2 linked regions of the Thalassospira sp. TSL5-1 genome follow. Each later gene encodes a partner of the first gene's protein in a complex. Links are inferred from orthologs where the notes say so. Each region holds a gene or a part of one and is shown in the gene's direction. Other genes may lie near its edges.

Evidence for each region.
Region 2: the proteins of fliF (region 1) and fliG are in contact, whole or in part, in a crystal structure (PDB 5TDY), measured with the Thermotoga maritima proteins. The link is inferred for Thalassospira sp. TSL5-1 from one-to-one orthologs. Residues at the interface, in WP_004082905.1 of Thermotoga maritima: Glu501, Leu502, Leu505, Leu506, Glu508, Leu509, Ile512, Phe513, Pro517, Ser518, Asp519, Ile520, Ala521, Ile523, Val524, Arg525, Leu526, Trp527, Phe528, Phe529; in WP_004082903.1 of Thermotoga maritima: Gly8, Arg9, Lys11, Ala12, Leu15, Leu16, Ala18, Leu19, Lys23, Gln26, Val27, His30, Leu31, Thr35, Gln38, Leu39, Glu42, Lys54, Lys55, Val57, Leu58, Glu59, Glu60, Phe61, Leu62, Leu64, Ala65, Lys66, Lys68, Lys85.

Annotation. Positions count from the first base shown.
Region 1 is NZ_KV880637.1:554,782-565,431, reverse strand. What follows is about bases 3,162-6,062. They hold fliF (flagellar basal-body MS-ring/collar protein FliF), read left to right. Parts: upstream 3,162-3,734; coding sequence 3,735-5,390; downstream 5,391-6,062. Other genes in these bases: LF95_RS02620 (FliH/SctL family protein), read left to right, coding at 5,479-6,062; LF95_RS02630 (flagellar hook-basal body complex protein), read left to right, coding at 3,162-3,435. Outside these bases: LF95_RS02640 (flagellar hook-length control protein FliK), read left to right, coding at 1-792; LF95_RS02635 (flagellar hook assembly protein FlgD), read left to right, coding at 809-1,669; more of LF95_RS02630, read left to right, coding at 1,720-3,161; more of LF95_RS02620, read left to right, coding at 6,063-6,567; flagellar motor switch protein FliN, read left to right, coding at 6,792-7,046; LF95_RS02610 (motility protein A), read left to right, coding at 7,070-7,864; LF95_RS02605 (sigma-54-dependent transcriptional regulator), read left to right, coding at 7,947-9,590; flagellar biosynthesis protein FlhA, read left to right, coding at 9,734-10,650. UniProt on the Escherichia coli protein: The M ring may be actively involved in energy transduction.
Region 2 is NZ_KV880637.1:1,859,875-1,870,404, forward strand. The notes cover bases 5,253-8,033. They hold fliG (flagellar motor switch protein FliG), read left to right. Parts: upstream 5,253-6,023; coding sequence 6,024-7,043; downstream 7,044-8,033. Other genes in these bases: LF95_RS08830 (NADH-quinone oxidoreductase subunit A), read right to left, coding at 5,253-5,373; LF95_RS08845 (hypothetical protein), read right to left, coding at 7,203-7,952. In the rest of the region: NADH-quinone oxidoreductase subunit NuoG, read right to left, coding at 1-678; NADH-quinone oxidoreductase subunit NuoF, read right to left, coding at 706-1,986; NADH-quinone oxidoreductase subunit NuoE, read right to left, coding at 1,988-2,650; LF95_RS08815 (NADH-quinone oxidoreductase subunit D), read right to left, coding at 2,647-3,825; LF95_RS08820 (NADH-quinone oxidoreductase subunit C), read right to left, coding at 3,825-4,454; LF95_RS08825 (NuoB/complex I 20 kDa subunit family protein), read right to left, coding at 4,475-5,017; more of LF95_RS08830, read right to left, coding at 5,008-5,252; LF95_RS08855 (HU family DNA-binding protein), read right to left, coding at 8,255-8,527; lon (endopeptidase La), read right to left, coding at 8,791-10,530. UniProt on the Escherichia coli protein: FliG is one of three proteins (FliG, FliN, FliM) that forms the rotor-mounted switch complex (C ring), located at the base of the basal body.

The DNA of each region.
Region 1 (10,650 bases):
CAGGGGGCCGGCAAAACGGATGCCAGCACAAGTGCCAATGCAGGTGCGAACAACCAGAATGGCAACAATAACGCTGCGGCCAACGGGGCTAATGGGTCCAATACCGCCAATGCCAGTCATCAGGCCACTAACACCACTATGGCAAATCTTGCCGCCCTGCAAAATGCCGTAACGCCGCAAGGCTCAACCCCGGCCACAGCCAAGGCGCAAAACCCGGCCAATGCCGGTGTCGGGGCGGTTGACGGGACAAATGCCAATGGCCCAGTGACTGGCCTGACCGGACAGAATGCCAATGGCGCAAACGCCGCAGCCACCGCCCAGGCCGCCACGCAGGCCGGTAAAGGGGCGGCCACCGCCCAGACCGTGCAACAACAGGTTGCCGTCCATATTAAAAATGCTGCGGGCGACGGGGTAGATCGCATTTCCGTACAGCTCCGCCCGGAACATTTAGGCCGGGTCGATGTGAAACTGGAAATATCGCATGACGGACGGGTTCAGACCGTGGTCCAGGCTGATAATCGCCAAACGCTTGATATGCTGCGCCAGGATGTAAAGGGTTTGCAGCAGGCCCTGCGTGATGCCGGGCTGAACGCCGATTCCCAAAGTTTTACCTTTGAACACCGCCAGGACGGGGGACAGGGCCAAAACCCGCAACAGCAGGCCGGAAATTCCGGACGTGGCGTGGCTTCCCGCCCCAATGACGGCGACATTATCAGCGGTGCCGAACTGGCACAGCATGTGGCTGTGGGGTACGGGATCAATTCCAACGGCCTTGTCGATATCCGCATTTAGACACCGGAGATAGCAGATGACCGTATCATCCATGACCAATATCGGTCTCCAGGGTACCAACGCAAATGCGGCCTCGTCACGCGCGGCGCAGTCGCTGTCGCAAAACTTTGACAGCTTTTTGACGCTGCTGACAACGCAGTTGAAAAACCAGGACCCGACCTCGCCGATGGAAAGTGACAAATTCACCGACCAGCTGAGCCAGTTCGCCCAGGTTGAACAGGGAATTCAGACCAACAAAAACCTTGAAAACCTGCTGACCATGCAGGGACAGCAGCGCCAGCTTTCGGCCCTGTCCTATGTCGGTGCACAGATCGAGGCCGTTGGCGATACCAACTGGTACACACCGGGCGAGCCTTTGAACTTCAAATACAGCATTTCACCACAAGTGCCCGCCGCGAAGATTTCGGTGGTCGATCAGAATGGCAAAACGGTTTATGCCGAAGAAGTAAAAAACATCGAAGGTGTTCAAAACTTCACCTGGAAAGGTCAGAACAATTCCGGGGATGCCATAGAAGATGAAGCAGGTGCCTATACCCTGAAAGTCCAACCCCTCTCGACGTCTGGCGAACCCTTCAAAGACAAAGAAGGCAACCCGGCCCGCGTCTCGATTGGCATCGTCGGCAAGGTCGACAGTGTCGATATTGGTGATAACGACATTTATCTGCGCGTCGGCGATGTATCGGTACCATTTGGAACCCTGACCAACGTCAAACTCGCCTCGAATCCGACAGACGACAAACCCGGCACAGGAGGCACGGATGGCACCGGCGGCACTGACGGAACGGCAGGCGACGGCGAGACCGGCGGCACCAGCGAAGATACTGCCGACAACACGACCGGCAGCGGCGACCAAACATCAGACAACAACAATACCTGATCGAATAATCAATTGAAAAACCTAACAGCCTGTAAGCGCAGGAGATAAAAATGAGCCTTTTCGGTGCAATGATTTCCGGTGTATCCGGCCTGAACGCCCAAAGTCAGAACCTTGGCGTTATTTCGGACAACATCTCGAACCTCAATACAGTGGGTTATAAAAGCACAGTGGGTCGTTTTTCGACCCTTGTGACACAGGCTGCCACCGGCACCAAATACACGCCGGGCGGTGTACAGTTTCACCCGACAGCCCTGATCAGCAAACAGGGGTTGCTGCAGGCAACCTCGTCGACCACGGCTGCGGCCATTTCGGGCGACGGCTTTTTCCTGGTGCGAGACACCGCAACCCCGGGCGAGGATAGCGAGATGTTCTTTACCCGTGCGGGTGATTTCAAACCCGATGACAACGGCCTGCTTAAAAATACCGCTGGCTATTATGTCCAGGGTTGGGCAACAGACCGTAACGGCCAGCTTCTGGATCGTAACGGTAATGTCACCTCGTCGAACAGTTCGGCTGCAGGCGACCTGCAGGTTCTGGACATCAACTCCATCCTGACAGCCGCCGCCTCGACCACCCGTATCGAATTTGGCGCAAACTTCAATTCGGATGAAACCGCACTGAACGGCACCCCGACAACCTCGAGCACGGCTGGTATTGATGCCGACACTACCGATCTGACCACCCTGCCCGGCGTCAATGCCGGTGACACCTTCACGATTGCGGTTGGCACCGGCGCAGCACAGACCGTTACCATTGCAGCGGGTGAAACCCTTAACAGCCTCGCTACCAAGATTTCAGCCCTGACCGGCGTAACGGCGAAGGTGGATACCACCAGCACCAACCATACCCTGTCCATTGCCTCGACCGACCCTGAAGAAACCCTGACCCTGGCCGAAGGTACCAATACCCCGCTGGCAGGCCTTGGCATTGGCACCCTGACAACAACGCCGGCCTTTACCCCGGGTGCAGGCAATATTGCCTCGGGTGCGATTACGGCAAATAACAGTCTGCCAATTACGGTTTATGATTCTCTCGGTACAGCCCACAAGCTGAACCTGCAAATCGTCAAGCTGGGTCAGAACAAATGGGGCTATGAGCTAACCGGGTCGACTGAAGCAGGTCAACTTGACTCGACACAGCATCCGAACGGCCTGATCGCGTCGGGTACCATAACCTTTAACGGCGATGGTTCGCTTAAAACCTTTACCGATGAAGGTGGCCTGTCGCGTGTTGATCAGCCCATCACCGGCATCACCTGGACCAACGGCGCAGAACCCAGTTCCTTTACCCTGGATGCCGGGACCATCGGCCAGACCGACGGCATCACCCAGTTTGCTGCGGGCACCGATGCCAACGGCAACCTGATCGATTACACCACGCACTATATTAACCAGGACGGTGCCCGGGCCGGGACGATGGTGAATTACGGCTTTACCGAAGATGGTTATTTGCAGGTCGAATTTGCCAACGGGGTGAAACGCCCGGTCTACAAACTGGCGATTGCCACCGTTGAGTCCCCCGATTCCCTTGAGCACCATACCGGCAACGTTTACCGCCAGACCCGTGAATCAGGCGATTATCTGTTGCGCGAACCGGGCCAGAACGGGGCGGGCAAGGTGGTGGCATCGGCCCTTGAATCCTCGAACGTGGATCTGGCCGGAGAATTCACCAACATGATCGTGACCCAGCGTGCCTATTCGGCCAATACCAAAACCATCACCACAACGGACGAAATGCTTGAAGAGCTGATCCGGTTGAAACGTTAAACCGGGCAAACGCGGGTTTATCACCCGCGTGACCGGTTTGGCACGTTCTGCCACAGTTATGCTGTTAGGACCTTGCCCGGCTTTTTTGGCCGGGCTTTTTTTTTCCTGCGCGAATACCTACATGGTATAATGTGGATTGATGCACCCGAAAGACCCGGCATAGGGGCACAAGTGGGCAAAATTTGCCGGTCGTTAACCTGTTCTTCAACTTGCCCCCCTATTCGTGTTAGGGGATGCTAGGCAATGACAGCTTGCCAGTTTGGGAATTGGGGCGACCGAGCGGGATAGGAGCAGCCTGAATGGGCGGCATTTTACAGACTCTCAAGAGCCTGGGGCCGACACGTCTGATGGCGTTGTCGGGCGTGGGCCTATTGTTGATTGTGTTTTTTGCGTTTCTGATTCTGCGTGTTTCCGCGCCGAATATGGAACTGCTCTATCGTGACCTGTCCCCTGCCGATGCCGGGCAGATCGTGGATCGCCTGGAAACCCAACAGATCGACTATCAATTGCTTAAAGGGGGTACCGAAATTCTGGTGCCCGCCGACCAGGTCAACCGGATGCGCATTTCGATGGCCGAAGCAGGCCTGCCCTCGGGTGGGTCGGTCGGCTACGAAATTTTCGACAAGCAGGACGGCATGGGCTCGACCAGTTTCGAGCAGAACATCAACCATGTTCGCGCGCTCGAAGGTGAACTGGCACGGACCATTGCCTCGATCCAGGCGGTGAAACAGGCCCGTGTCCACCTGGTTTTACCCAAACGCCAGATGTTTTCACGCGAAACCCAGGAACCAAGTGCCTCGATCGCGCTGCAATTGCAGGGCAAGGAACTGGATGCCGAACAGATTGCCGCCATCCAGCATCTGGTGGCGGCCGCCGTGCCGCAACTGGTGCCCAGCAAGGTTTCCATCATTGATGAACGCGGGCATTTGCTGGCGCGGGGCGATGGTGAACAGCAAACTGCCACCTTCCTGACCCAGACCGCCAATGAAATGCGCGTGCGCAACGAAACGCGCCTGCGCAACACCATCGAAGACCTGCTGTCGCGCTCGCTGGGATATGACCAGGTACGTGCCGAAGTTTCTGTCGATATGAATTTCGACAAGATCACGACCAACAACGAACGCTTCAACCCCGATGAACAGGTTGTGCGTTCGAGCCAGACTGTGGATCAATCCTCGACCAACACCGAAACTGATGGTTCCGACCCTGTCACATTGCAAAACAACCTGCCCGACCCCAATCTGGGCAACAACAATGCGGGCAGCAACAGCCAGGAAACCCGGTCGGAAGAAACGGTCAATTACGAAATTTCCAAAACCACGACCACAAGTATCAAGGAAATTGGCGAAGTTTCACGTGTGACCGTCGCGGTACTGGTAGACGGAACCTATACCACCAACGAAAATGGCGAGAAGGTTTATCAGGAACGCTCCAAGCAGGACCTGGACAAGATTGCCGCCCTGGTGCGCAGTGCAATTGGCTATGATCCCAACCGGGGCGACCAGGTTGAAGTGATCAATATGAAATTTGCCGATACATCCGACATGTTCAGCGATGCGCCGGTTGATACCTTCCTGGGGCTCGACAAAACCGAAGTTTACCGCATTGCTGAAATGCTGGTGCTGGCGATTGTCGCCATCCTGGTCATCCTGCTGGTGGTCCGTCCGCTACTGACCCGTGCCTTTGAAACCCTGCCCAGCGCCGCCGACATGGCGCAGCGGCAGCTTCTGTCCGAAGATGGCAGCATGATGACCGAGGGCGGACAGCCCGCCCTGGCGGGCCCGGCCCCCGTCCCGGGGGCAAGCATGAATGACGAGCATGAAGAGCTGATCAATATTTCGCAGGTTGAAGGCCGGGTGAAGGCATCGTCTGTCAAAAAGATTGGCGAAATTGTCGACAAACACCCGGAAGAGGCCCTGGCGATCATTCGCAACTGGCTTTATCAGGAAAACTGATCGCCAATGGTGTGATGTTGCCTGTTTGATACTTTCCTGATCCGGGGTTACGACCCCGGACTAACACCCGACAGATTGCCGATATCATATGACTGCGATCGAAAAATTCAAATTTACCCTGAACTTTGACGACGCCGATACCGTCATCCGGCCGGCCGGCGCGCAGGAAGAACATTATTCGCTAAAACGCAAATCAAAAAAGAAGACTGCGGAAGAAGAGGCCCCGCCGCCCCCACCCGCCATTTACACCGAAGAGCAAATGCAAACCATGCTGCGCGACACCGAAACCCGCGCGCGTGAAGAAGCCTTTGCCCAGGGCCATCAGGAAGGCCTGACCCAGGGACGCGAGGAAATTCTGTCATCGCTGGAAAAGGCAGTTTCCGATACCGCCGCACAAATCGCCGCCTGGATGAACCATATTGACGAATTGCAAAAGCGGGCTCACGCCAGCACCGCCGAGGATGCCATTCACGTCACCCAGGCGATTGTCAAAAAACTGTTGCCGGTCTGGATGAGTGAAAATTCAACCGCCGAGATTGAACAAATCATTCGTCAATCGCTATCAAACCTGTTTGATGCGCCCAAAGTCTTGATCCAGGTTCACCCCGAAATTGCCGATAGCTTGCAGGACCGCGTTGCCGAAATTGCACGAAGCCGGGGTTTTTCCGGGCAGGCCGTGGTTGTAGGCGAAGCCAGCATTGCCAAAGGGGATTGCCGGGTATCCTGGGGCGATGGTACTGCCGTGCGCGACCAGGCCCGCACATGGGGCGAGATCAATGCCATTATCGAAAAGGCGATTGCCGCCCACCGCGAAGCCCATGACCTGCTCGACCAAAACCCGATGGCCGACCCGGCCCTGCAGGAAAGCCGCCTGCCCGACGAGGACATAAATACAGGTATGCACGAAACGACGGCAGACCATGCTGAGGCTGAGGCAACCCCGGCAAATCATGCCCCATCGCCAGTCCCCGAACAGGCCCCGACCCAAACGGCAAAGCAGCCTGCCCCCAACGATAGCACAGCCGAAAATGCCACGACTGACGCCGCATCGTCGCCGTCAGCCGAACTGTCGGAGCCTTCAGCCCGCCCTGACAGCACAGCATCGCAGGGCACCGGGCCTGCCTCGCGAAACGATGAAAGCCCCGCTAAAAAACCGCAAACCGATCACAATAGTTGAGCTGCCTAAATCAATGACTTTGGCACAATAAAACAATAGATTGCATCACAGCGGTGATGAAAGCGACAATACAGGTTCGCCAGGCGCAATCCACCTGATACAAGCAGGAGAACAAAATGGCAGATGATGACGATCTTGAACTGTCCGAACTCGATGATGACGATATCGAGCTGGAAGGCGAAGGAACCGAATTGCTGGCCGGACTCGATACCAGTGGCGAGGGGATGAAAACCTCCAAGGACCTGGAAGCGGTATATGATATTCCCGTCCAGGTCTCGGCGGTGCTGGGAAAAGCCACCATGCAGGTCAGCCAGTTGCTGAAATTGGGCCGTGGTGCTGTCGTGGAGCTTGACCGCAAAGTTGGGGAAGCTATTGATATATATGTCAACAACCGCCTGGTCGCGCGTGGCGAAGTGGTTGTTGTCGAAGACCGTCTGGGTGTCACCATGACGGAAATCATTAAATCGGAACGAAACTAGGCTGGTCAGAAGGATAGCTGGGAATGGCGGACGGGGGGACGAAGACGACGTTCGACATCGCAACGGTGGTCGGGCTTATCGTCGGGTTTGCGCTGGTGATAGCTGCAGTTGTGCTGGGCGGATCGCCGGGCGCATTTATTGACGTACCGTCAATCCTGATCGTCATCGGGGGGACTGCCGCGATTACAGCGGTGTGTTTTTCCCTGGGCGAGTTTCTGGGCATTGGCCGGGTACTGGCACGGACGATTTTTCATCCGTCGCGCAACCCGTCCGATGCGGCGCTGCAAATTTTGCAATTGGCCGAAATTGCCCGGAAAGGCGGTGTTTTGTCGCTGCAGGGCCACCTTGATAGCCTGTTAAGCGAGGAATATCTGTGGAAGGGCCTGTCGCTGGTGGTGGATGGCACCCCGCCCGAAGAAGTTGAAGGCATCATGCGCAAAGATATGAATGCCACGATTTCGCGCCACCACAAGGGGGCCAGCATCCTTAAGAAGGCCGGTGACATTGCCCCGGCAATGGGCCTGATCGGAACGCTTATTGGTCTGGTGCAGATGCTGGGCAATCTTGATGACCCGTCATCAATTGGCCCGTCAATGGCAGTCGCCCTGCTGACAACATTTTATGGCGCAGTCCTGTCCAACATGGTGTTCATGCCGCTGGCAGCCAAGCTGGAACGCAACTCGCAGGAAGAAGAACTGTTAAATTCGGTTTATATGGTGGGCGCGGTTTCCATTGGCCGGCAGGAAAACCCCCGTCGCCTGGAAATGTTGCTGAATTCCATTTTGCCGCCGGCAAAACGGGTCAGTTATTTTGATTGATCTTCTGTTGCCATTTTTTAGTGATAAATCAATGGTATTACAGCACAGACACACAAAAAGCGGATCAGAAAGAGATTAGGCAATGCAGGTATTGATCGTTGGTGGACTGGGCGGCCAGATTGGCGCAGCCAGCAAGATCGCGATGGCCCGGGGTGCCACGGTACAATTGGCCGAAAGCGTCACCACGGCGTTAAACATCCTGCGCGCGGGCAAGCGGATTGATCTGGTGATGGCCGACATCGCCCTGGATGTTGGCGCCCTGATTACCGCCCTGTCGGCCGAACGCATCAGCGTGCCGGTGGTCGCCTGCGGTGTGGGCAATGACATTAACGGCGCGGTCAATGCGATTAAGGCCGGGGCGCAGGAATATATCCCGCTGCCACCCGAAGCCGCCCTGATTGCCGCCATTTTTGAAGCCGTTACCGAAGAAAGCCATGCTCTGATCCATCGTGACCCGCGCATGACCGAAACCCTGCGCCTGGCCGAACAGGTATCACGCAGCAACGCATCCATCCTGATCACGGGTGAAAGCGGCACCGGCAAGGAAATTCTCAGCCGGTTTGTCCACCGTAAATCAAACCGGGCCGATAAACCCTTTGTCGCCGTAAACTGTGCGGCCATTCCGGATAATTTGCTGGAATCCGAGCTTTTCGGCCATGAAAAGGGCGCCTTTACCGGTGCCCAGGCCCGCCGGATTGGTAAATTTGAAGAGGCCAATGGCGGCACCCTTTTGCTTGATGAAATCAGCGAAATGGATGTGCGCTTACAGGCCAAGCTGTTGCGCGTGATTCAGGAACGCGAAATTGACCGGCTGGGCGGCAGCAAACCGGTCAAGGTAGATGTGCGTATTCTGGCAACCTCCAACCGCGATCTAGAATCCTATGTCCAGCAGGGCCATTTCCGCGAGGACCTTTATTTCCGGCTGAATGTCGTCAATCTTGATATTCCGTCATTGCGCGAACGGCCCGGTGATATTCCGGTTCTGGCCGAATTTTTTGTCCGAAAATATTCCGAAGCCAACGACATGCCGATCCGTCCGATCAGCCCGCTGGCGATTGAAAGACTGATGGGGCATTACTGGCGCGGCAATGTGCGCGAACTGGAAAACACCATGCACCGCGCGGTGCTGATTGCCGGGCCCGATGAAATTGGCCCCGAGGCCATTTTTCTGACCGGCGGCGCACCGGCCGCTGCAACCGCACAACAGCCTGCACCGGCGCCAGCAAACGCGGCCTCAAACCCCGCCCCGAACCCTACGACCCAAGGCGGCGGTGATCCACGCGATATTGCGCGCAGCAATGCCGCCGCTGCGGCCTATAACCCGGCTTATGTCAACCAGGCCTATCGTAATTCGGGGGCAGCCAGCGGGGCATATAACCAGCCCCCCCAACCGGCCCCAACCGGCCAAAACGGATATACCGCCCCCCAGCCAACCCCAGCCAGCCCGTCACACCCGGCAGAGGAAAACGGGGCCAATGCGATGGCCGAGCCAACAGAAACGGATCATGACGCGGTCATTTCCGAGAATGGATCCATCACGGCGGCCCTGGTCGGGCGCACGGTGGCGGATGTCGAACGGGAACTGATTATCGATACCCTGAAACATTGTTTTGGCAATCGCACGCACGCTGCCAATATATTGGGTATATCGATCCGTACCTTGCGTAACAAACTGCGCCAATATACCGACGAGGGTGTTGATATTCCGCTTCCGGGGAATGGATAACCCGACAGGGCACAGCACACCTTGCAAGGCACACTCAAAGCTGTGAAAGATCGTTGTCTTAAAACAATGACACAGCGGGAAATCGCCCCTAAAAGACAGGCAAAATGCCAGACGGGCAATAGGCAGGAAACCGATTAACAGACATGGCAGATGGTCGCCAAATAACCCCTTCGGGGTCGGGAAATTCCGGCGGTTCAGGCGGCGGCCGCGACTTTATGGCCAATATGCAGGGACGCCTGCGTTCCGCCATGCGGCGTGGCGACATTGCAATGGCGCTGGGCTTCGTCCTGATCCTCGTGATCATGATGTTCCCGCTGCCAACCTGGCTTCTCGATATGTTTCTGGCGGTTTCGATCAGTTTTTCCATTCTAATCCTGATGACGGCATTGTTCATTCAAAAGCCGCTGGAATTTAACTCTTTTCCGACCATTCTGCTGGTTGCGACATCGCTCCGACTGGCGCTCAACATTGCCACAACACGGCTTATTCTGGGCCACGGCCATGAAGGACCACAGGCGGCAGGTCATGTTATTCAGGCCTTTGGCAGCTTTTTGGTCAGCGGCAATTTCGTTATCGGGATCATTGTTTTTGCCATCCTTGTCATCATCAACTTTGTGGTGATCACCAAGGGTTCGGGCCGTATTGCCGAAGTTGCGGCACGTTTTACCCTTGATGCCATGCCCGGCAAGCAAATGGCCGTGGATGCCGATTTGTCATCGGGCCTGATCAATGAAGAACAGGCCAAGGCGCGGCGTAAGGAACTGGAAGAAGAAAGCGCCTTTTTCGGGGCGATGGATGGTGCCTCGAAATTCGTACGCGGCGATGCCGTTGCCGGCATTCTGATTACCTTTATCAACGTGATTGGCGGCATCATCATCGGCACCGCGCAAATGGGCCTGTCGCTCAATGAGGCGACTGAAACCTACACCATTCTGACGGTGGGCGACGGCCTGGTATCGCAAATTCCCGCCCTGATCGTATCAACCGCAGCAGGCCTTCTTGTCACCAAAGGTGGCATGGAAGGGGCAACGGAAAAGGCCGTTTTCGGCCAGGTATCGAA
Region 2 (10,530 bases), 1.3 Mb from region 1 along the record:
AGCGTCCATCACATCAACGCTGTCAGTTTTCTTCAATTCCCATGGACGTGCAGTAAACGCATAGGGTTTGGAGGTCAATGCGCCAACCGGGCACAGATCCACAAGGTTACCCGACATTTCGGAATTGATGCTGGCTTCAATGTAAGGGCCGACCTCGGTATCTTCACCGCGATAAACCGCCCCCATCGTGCCAACACCAGCAACTTCCTCCGAGAAACGAACGCAACGGGTGCAATGGATGCAACGGGTCATGATCGTTTTAACGATCGGTCCCAGTTCCTTGTCCTTCACCGCACGTTTTTTCTCGGCATAGCGCGACGCGTCAAAACCATAGGCCATTGCCTGGTCCTGAAGGTCACATTCACCACCCTGGTCACAAATCGGGCAATCCAGCGGATGGTTGATCAGCAGGAATTCCATCACGCCATTGCGTGCCTTTTTCACAAGGTCAGAATCCGTTTTGATGACCATTCCGTCAGCTGCCGGCATGGCGCAAGATGCAACCGGCTTCGGCGCACGCTCCATTTCGACCAGGCACATGCGGCAGTTACCGGCAATCGACAGGCGTTCGTGATAACAGAAACGGGGAATTTCCTTACCCGCTTCTTCACAGGCCTGAAGAACTGTCGCTCCGGCTTCTACTTCGACTTCGATACCGTCAACTGTCAGTTTCGGCATGTCTCAATCCCTCTCAACAGGCCTCTCTCAGGCCGCGATCCGTGCGCGATATTCCTTGATCCGGCGTTCCATTTCGGGACGGAAATTACGGATCAAACCCTGGATCGGCCATGCGGCAGCGTCACCAAGCGCACAAATGGTGTGGCCTTCGACCTGTTTGGTCACGTCCCACAAAAGGTCGATTTCATCAAGTGTGGCCTCGCCACGCACCATGCGCTGCATCATACGCATCATCCAGCCCGTGCCTTCACGGCAAGGGGTGCACTGACCACAGCTTTCATGTTTGTAGAATTCGGAAAGGCGGGCAATCGCGTAAACAATGTCGGTCGACTTGTCCATCACGATCACCGCAGCAGTCCCAAGGCCCGAGCCAACCTCGCGAAGCGCGTCAAAGTCCATCAGGACATCATCACACACGTCCTTGGTCAGAACCGGGACCGAAGACCCGCCCGGAATAACCGCAAGCAGGTTATCCCAGCCACCCCGAACACCACCACAATGACGTTCAATCAGCTCACGGAGCGGAATGCTCATGGCTTCTTCAACGGTGCAGGGCTTTTCAACATGACCCGAAATGGCAAACAGCTTTGTCCCATGGTTTTTTTCACGACCAAAACTTGAGAACCAGGCCCCGCCACGACGCAGAATTTCAGGAACAGCCGCGATCGATTCGACGTTGTTCACCGTCGTCGGGCAGCCATACAAACCGGCATTTGCCGGGAATGGCGGCTTCAGGCGCGGCTGACCCTTTTTACCTTCAAGGCTTTCGATCAGCGCGGTTTCTTCACCACAGATATAGGCCCCAGCACCAAGATGCAGGTAAAGATCGAAATCCCACCCCGACCCACAGGCATTTTTGCCAATCAGGCCAGCATCATAGGCTTCGTCAATCGCGCGCTGCAGGTTCGATGCCTCGTGATAGAACTCACCACGAATATAAATATAGGCAGCGTGCGCCCGCATGGCGAAGCTGGCGAGCAGGCAGCCTTCAACCAGTGTATGCGGATCATTGCGCATGATCTCGCGGTCCTTACAGGTCCCCGGCTCGCCTTCGTCGGCATTTACAACCAGATAATGCGGACGACCATCCGATTCCTTGGGCATAAAGGACCATTTCAGGCCGGTCGGGAAACCAGCGCCGCCACGGCCGCGCATGCCCGATGCCTTCATTTCGTCAATGATCCAGTCCTGACCTTTTTCAATCAGGGCCCTGGTACCATCCCAGTTACCACGCGCCTGCGCGGCTTTCAGGCCAAAATCCTGAAACCCGTACAGGTTGGTAAAAATACGATCCTTGTCTTGCAGCATATCAGGCTTCCCCGTCTTTGGGTTCAGCAGGCTGATCTGCGGCACCACAGCCACAGAATGCTTTCAGAACCTTGGGACCATCAATCGGCTCACACCCACGACGGCCGCTTTGCGGTCCGGCCTTCGGTGTTTCGCCACGCTTGAGCATGTCGATAATATTCTTCGTGCTGTCGCTGGTCAGATCTTCGTAATAATCGTCGTTGATCTGCATCATCGGCGCATTCACACAGGCGCCAAGGCATTCAACTTCGATCAGAGTAAACTTGCCATCTTCGGTGGTTTCACCAATGCCGATGCCAAGTTCTTCCTTGCAGGTTTTGACGATATCCGACGACCCGCGCAGCCAGCACGGGGTCGTGGTGCAAACCTGAATAAAGTTCTGACCAACCGGTGCCAGGTTATACATGGTATAAAAGGTTGCAACTTCATAGACCCGAATTGCCGGCATTTCCAGCATGTCGGCAATATAGTCCATTGCAACTGTCGGCACCCAGTTCCCTTCGGTCTGGCGCTGTGCCAGATCCAGAAGCGGCATGGTGGCACTCTGCTGGCGGCCTTCCGGATATTTTGCGATAATTTTTTTCGCTTTTTCCAGATTTTCAGGCGTGAAAGCAAAGCTGGTCGGCTGAAGCTCGCGCGGAGCTGGTCTTCTTAAATGGCTCATCGGTCAATCTCACCGAAAACAATGTCAAGCGAACCGATATTGGCAACAACGTCTGCCAACATATGACCCTTCGACATGAAATCCATGCCTTGCAGGTGAGCAAATCCAGGGGCGCGAATCTTGCAGCGATACGGACGGTTCGAGCCATCCGACACCAGAAAAACGCCAAACTCACCTTTGGGGGCTTCCACAGCGGCATAACATTCTCCCGCCGGGACGTGGAAACCTTCGGTAAACAGCTTGAAGTGATGAATCAGGGCTTCCATCGACCGTTTCATGTCAGCACGGGCCGGCGGAGCCACCTTGTTATTCTGAACAATGACCGGGCCATCAGGCATTTTATCAATGACCTGGCGCATAATGCGCAGAGACTGGTTCATTTCTTCAAAACGAACCAGATACCGGTCATACACATCGCCGTATTTGCCAACGGGAATGTCAAAATCGAAATCTTCGTATGAATCGTAGGGCTGTGATTTACGCAAGTCCCACGCAATTCCCGATGCACGGATATTCGGCCCCGTAAAGCCCCAGTCAAAGGCTTCTTCCGCCGAAACAGTCCCGATTCCAACAGCACGCTGCTTGAAAATACGGTTGCCGGTCAGAACCCTGTCAAAGTCCTTGACGAAGTTCGGGAACTGGTCAATCCAGGCCGAAATATCTTCGAGAAGACCAGCAGGCAGATCGGCAGCAACACCACCGGGACGGAAATAGTTGGCATGAAGACGGGCGCCACAGGCACGCTCATAAAATTCCATGAGCTTTTCGCGTTCCTCAAAGCCCCACAAAAGCGGCGTCATCGCCCCGACGTCCAGCGCAAAGGTCGTCAGGTTGAGGATGTGGTTGAGAATACGGCCGATTTCCGCATACAGGACACGAATATACTGCGCGCGCTTCGGAACTTCGATCCCCATCAACTTTTCGATCGCCAGACAGAAGGCATGCTCCTGGTTCATCGGCGCGACATAGTCGAGACGGTCAAAATACGGCGTTGCCTGAACGTAGGTTTTATATTCGATCAGCTTTTCGGTCCCGCGATGCAAAAGACCGATATGCGGATCGGCGCGTTCAACAACTTCGCCGTCCATTTCAAGAACAAGACGCAAAACTCCGTGCGCCGCTGGGTGCTGCGGGCCGAAGTTAAGGGTCATATTTTTAATTTTCTGTTCGGACATCAGGCGTTGCCCTCCGCCTTTTCGTCACCCGGAAGAATGTTTTGCATTCCTTCCCACGGGCTCTCGAAATCAAAGTTACGGAAATCCTGCACCAGTTTCACCGGCTCATACACCACGCGCTTGCGTTCATCGTCATAACGCACTTCGACATAGCCCGTCAGCGGGAAGTCTTTGCGCAGCGGATGACCTTCAAAACCATAATCGGTCAGAATACGGCGGGGATCGGGGTGATCGGCAAAGAACACACCATACATGTCCCAGGTCTCACGCTCGAACCAGTCTGCGGCACTGTAAACGCCAACAGCGGTCGGAACCGGCGTTTCTTCATCCGTTGAGACCTTGACGCGAATGCGCAGGTTATGTTTGAGCGACAACAGGTGGTACACAACCTCGAAACGTTCGGCACGTTCCGGGTAATCCACACCACAAATGTCGATCAACTGCTTGAACAGACATCCCGCATCATCACGCAGGAAAGTCAGAACGCTGACAATAGACTCGCGTTTGACAACAACGGTCAGTTCGCCATAGCGATAAACCGTATCAATAACATCGGCACCAAAATGTGCCTTTAAAAGATCGCGAAGATCTTGCAGTGCTGCGCTATTATCGCTGAGCAATTCGCTCATGCTAGCCCCCTACTCTCGGATCAGCGTGACAGGACACCGGTACGGCGGATTTTTTTCTGCAACTGCAGAATACCGTAAATCAGCGCCTCGGCTGTCGGCGGGCAACCGGGGACATAAATATCGACCGGAACAACACGGTCACAACCGCGCACCACCGAATAGGAATAGTGATAATACCCGCCGCCATTGGCACACGAGCCCATCGAAATAACCCAGCGCGGCTCGGCCATCTGGTCGTAAACCTTGCGAAGAGCCGGCGCCATTTTGTTGGTCAGCGTCCCGGCAACAATCATCACGTCCGACTGACGCGGGCTGGGGCGGAAAACAACGCCATAGCGGTCCATGTCATAACGGGCGGCGGCAGCGTGCATCATTTCAACAGCACAGCAGGCCAGACCAAACGTCATTGGCCACATTGAGCCCGTGTTTGCCCAGGTGGCAAGTTTGTCAAGGCTGGCAAGGACAAAGCCCTTGTCATTCATCTCGTCAAACACGCCCTTAAGCAGCTGATCCTGGTCTTGACCAGGGGCCAAGGGGGCGCCTGTATTGGTGCTCACTCCCATTCCAGAGCTCCCTTCTTCCATTCATAGACAAAGCCGATTGTCAGCACTGCCAGGAAAATTACCATCGACAGGAAACCGAACGTTCCGATGTCGCCAAGGGTTACGGCCCACGGAAACAGGAAGGCAACTTCCAGATCGAAGATGATGAACAAGATTGCGACCAGGTAGAAGCGAACATCAAACTTGATGCGTGCATCTTCGAATGGCGAAAAGCCGCATTCATATGCAGACAGCTTTTCAGCATCCGGGGCCTGCTTGGCCAGAACCAGCGAAGCGATGATGATAACCGCCGAAAGACCGACGGCAATCCCGATGAAAATCAGGATCGGAAGATATTCCGAAAGAAGCTCTTGCATCTCTCTGACCTCTCAAGAACAGGTCTAACCAGAACCCGACCAGGTCCCCACCTAGCCCATAAGGGCGCACCTTAACGTATGCACCACACAAGTACCAGCCCCGGAGACATGTTTCCACATCACCGAGCCTCGAACTCATCTAATTTTTTGCCTTCTGCGGTCAATTTCAGGTCAGCCGAACGTCGCGAACGCGATCCACATTGTTGCATGGCAGCAAAAGGAACACGGGCAGGAAAGACGCAGCGCCCAAGAAAGAATGCAGTCGATGGCCGTTTGGCGGGAGCGACGGGACTTGAACCCGCGGCCTCCGGCGTGACAGGCCGGCGCTCGAACCAACTGAGCTACGCCCCCAAAACAGCCATCCTTCGGCGTGCTCTTGTTAGACCAGCCCCCTTGCTAAGTCAAGCTGATAGCATCGCTTTCAACCGCGTCGTGATTTCAAAGTATCCAGATCACCCAAAACGGAAATCATGCAGCAATTTTCAAGCCGTTTTGGCTTTGGTTTGAAATTGTCTAACGAGGCACGGTGCGAGAGGTCTTTTCATCTACGTGCTTAAGCCTTATAGATTTATTGACTGTTCGTAACGCATCCTTCACCAGAATGCGTTATCATGCAACGGATCTGGAATTGCTGACGGAGTGGGCTTTACGTGGGGCGCGTTAAAGAAGAATACCGGTCGCTTTCTGGACAGGAAAAAGCGGCGATCCTGATGCTGGCACTGGGGGAAGAGCATGCCTCCAAGATGTTTGCATTGATGGATGATGAAGAAATCAAGGAAATCTCGCAAACGATGTCCAGTCTTGGAACCATCAGTTCCAACATCGTTGAGCGCCTGTTTGTCGAATTTGCCGATCAGCTTTCGTCAACCGGTTCGCTTGTCGGTTCGTTTGATACGACTGAACGCCTGCTGACCAAGGTTCTACCTGAAGACCGCGTTAACAATATCATGGAAGAAATCCGTGGTCCGGCCGGTCGCACCATGTGGGACAAGCTTAATAACGTGAACGAAGCTGTTCTGGCGAACTATCTAAAAAATGAATATCCCCAAACAGTTGGCGTCGTTCTTTCAAAGCTGAAATCAACGCACTCTGCTGCTGTTTTGTCCCTATTGCCTGAAAACTTCTCGATGGAAGTCATCATGCGCATGCTGCGCATGGAGGCCGTTCAGAAAGAGGTACTGGACAATATTGAAAAAACCCTACGCACGGAATTCATGTCGAACCTTGCGCGCGGGTCGCGCGGGGACAACCATGAACTGATGGCCGATATTTTCAACAGCCTGGACCGTCAGAGCCAGGATCGATTCCTGACAGCCCTTGAAGAACGCAACCGCGACTCTGCCGAAAAGATCAAGGCATTGATGTTCACCTTCGAGGATCTTGCCCGGCTTGATAATAACGGTGTTCAGTCGCTGCTGCGCCAGGTTGAGAAAGACAAGCTTGCCCTTGCGCTCAAAGGCTCGACCGATGCGATGCGCGAACTTTTCTTCAAGAACATGTCGGAACGTGCCGGCAAGATGATGCGCGAAGATATGGACGCACTGGGCCCGGTTCGCCTGGCCGACGTCGAAGAATGTCAGATGATGATTGTCCAGCTTGCCAAAGAACTGGCAGCACAGGGACAGATCGTTATTTCCGAGGGTGGCGGCGAAGACGAAATGGTCTACTGACCCGACTATCCTGTTTACCGTTATACACAAAACCCTGCCGGATTACTCTGGCAGGGTTTTTCAATATCAGCAGACCTCTCCCCCTGCCCGGCCCGCACTGAATTTTCATAGATAGCCGATGCGAGCAGATTCGTTTTTGCCAACAGACGCAATAGCCATCTAACCCAAAATCAGAATCAATGCCGGCTCACCCAGTTTCTGTATTTTCCAAACAAGAGTCGTTTCGTCATCAACCGTATTACGTTCAGCTGCGTTATCTCGCCGCACATGTACGGTCGTCTTTACCGTAATTTTCCCATCAGGCACATATCCCATTGCCTGCAATGTATCCATATATTGCACGGGTACGGACCCGCCGCGGATTTCGACGGTTCGACTTTCCTCATGATACATCATCTGCAGGATTCGCGAGTTCCGCCGAACGAAATTAAATGTCTTCTCGGTCAGAATATTGCCCTTGCGATCATAACTGACATTAAAAACCCCACGTCCGGCATAGCTGGACGGGCCAAAGGCCGGGTCCCGTTCCAGATCATTCAGAATCTGCGCAGCACGCTTTTTTTCTTCTGCTGGCGCAACCTTGCCATCGAGCAAATCTTTAGCCAGAGCAGCCTGCCGCAATCGCCCTTTATAGGTGAAATGATAATCCCCGTTCCGTGCCAGTGTTAAATCGGCCGTGAAGCGTTCTGGAAGATAACAGCCCGATAGCGCGACAGTTAAAATCAGAAGCAATCCAGCAGCCTGTAATCGCCTGCAGGAACGCACCAGCCACGATAACCTGCAAAGATGATGCCCTAAAGAAACTTTGGCTACTGGTACAGCTTGAAACATCACCGGGTCCGGCCTCAAAACATGAACAAAGACGTGATGATGATTGCAGACCCGCCCCGCAATCGCCAGCCGAATCATCAAGCGGGTTTCACACAAGCGAGAAAAAGGCCATTGGAAAACAGTATACGGGGATTACGCGATAACTTGTTGTTCGCGCAAAAGAAAAAGGCGCCCGATTAGGGCGCCTTTTTCATGGTGGGTGATGAGAGATTCGAACTCCCGACCCTCTCGGTGTAAACGAGATGCTCTAACCAGCTGAGCTAATCACCCTTTTTTGTGTGCCCCGTTTTGCGGAAGCGAGCGGAACATAGCATGCTTTTTTTAAAATGCAATGCCGGTGACGCTGTCACCGGCATTTTTTTTAAAAAAGATGGTCAACCTTAGTTGACGGCATCCTTAAGGCCTTTACCAGCCTTGAATTTCGGCTGCTTAGAAGCCGGAATATCGATTTCTTCGCCGGTACGCGGATTGCGACCTTTGGAAGCTGCACGCGCAGCAACGGCAAAAGTACCGAAACCAACCAGACGAACTTCGTCGCCAGATTTCAAAGAATCGGTAATGGAATCGAATACAGCATCAACGGCTTTGGCAGCGTCTGCTTTAGACAGATCAGCTTTCGCGGCGACACTTCCAACGAGATCGTTTTTATTCACTTCCTGGCCCCCTTATTGGACGTTCGGAGTTATAAGGAAATTTGGTTTGCCCCAAACCTGTTACAGGCGCAATGTAAGCAGGTCGCCTACATGCCGTCAATCGGAGAGACGCAGTTTTCCGCCGTTTTTGCGGTTTTTTTGTCGTTTTTTCGCCTTTACAGCCCCTGACCTTTTGGTCTTGACCGATTCCTGTGCAAGTTATCCACAAAAAAACAGGGGCAGCAAAGCCGCCCCTGTCAAAAAGCCCAAGATTCTGCGCTCAATCAGTGAGTTGTCACACCACCGATTTCCGATTCTTCACCGTCTTTCGGCTTCACCGAAACATTGTCGGATTCTTCATCCCATTCAATCGGCACCAGCGGATTGACCAATGCGTGCTCAAGCACTTCGTCAACATGCGACACCGGAATGATTCGCATATTCCGTTTGACGTTATCAGGAATGTCTTCCAGGTCCTTTTCATTTTCCTTGGGAATAAGAACCGTTTTGACACCGCCCCGCATCGCGGCAAGCAGTTTTTCCTTCAAACCACCAATCGCCAGAACACGACCGCGCAAGGTAACTTCGCCTGTCATGGCAACATCTTTACGCACCGGATTATTGGTCAGAATCGACACAACTGATGTCACCATACCCACACCTGCCGACGGACCGTCCTTTGGCGTAGCCCCTTCGGGCACATGAACGTGAATGTCACGTTGCTGGAACAGGTTCGGCTTGATCCCGAAAAGTGCGGCACGCGAACGAACAAACGAGGTTGCCGCCTGGATCGATTCCGTCATGACGTCACCAAGTTTACCGGTGGTCTTCATATTGCCTTTGCCTGGAACGGTAACGGCTTCGATCTGCAACAGATCACCACCAAATTCCGTATAGGCAAGGCCGGTTACCACACCAACCTGGTCTTCGCCTTCAGTTTCGCCAAAGCGGTATTTGCGAATCCCGGCATATTTCGCCAGTGTACGCGGTGTAACACGAACGGTTTTCAACCCTTCGATCAAAATACGTTTAGTCGCTTTACGCGCCAGACGGGCAAGCTCGCGTTCGAGGTTACGCACACCCGCTTCACGCGTGTAATACCGAATCAGGTCACGAAGGGCATCGTCAGAAATGCTCCATTCGGCCTTTTTCAAACCATTGGCCTCGATCTGCTTGGGGATCAGATGGCGCTTGGCGATTTCAACCTTTTCGTCTTCGGTGTAACCCGAAATCCGAATGATCTCCATACGGTCGAGCAACGGCTGCTGCATGCGCAGGCTGTTAGCCGTCGTCACAAACATCACATCCGACAGATCATAATCGACTTCAAGATAATGATCATTGAAGGTCGAGTTCTGCTCGGGATCAAGTACCTCAAGCAGGGCTGATGCCGGATCACCCCGGAAGTCGGACCCCATCTTTTCGATTTCGTCGAGCAGGAACAGCGGATTAGACGTTTTGGCTTTCTTCATCCCCTGAATGATCTTGCCCGGCATTGAACCAATATAGGTACGACGATGCCCGCGAATTTCCGATTCATCACGCACACCGCCCAGGGACATACGAATGAAATTACGGCCGGTCGCATTCGCCATTGATTTGCCCAGCGAGGTTTTACCTACGCCCGGGGGACCAACAAGGCACAGAATCGGACCTTTGACTTTCTTGATACGCGCCTGAACGGCCAAATATTCAAGAATATGTTCCTTCACCTGCTCCAGACCATAATGTTCCTTGTCCAGAACCTTCTTGGCCTTTTTCAGGTCGTGGGAAATCTTGCTGCGTTTGTTCCAGGGAATGGACACCATCCAGTCAAGATAGTTGCGCACCACCGTTGCTTCGGCGGACATCGGGCTCATATTGCGCAATTTCTTAAGCTCGGCCTGGGCCTTTTCCTTGGCTTCCTTCGGCATTTTCGCCTTGTTGAGCTTTTCCTCAAGCTCGGAGGCTTCATCCTTGCCGTCTTCACCTTCGCCCAGTTCCTTCTGAATGGCCTTGAGTTGCTCATTCAGATAATATTCGCG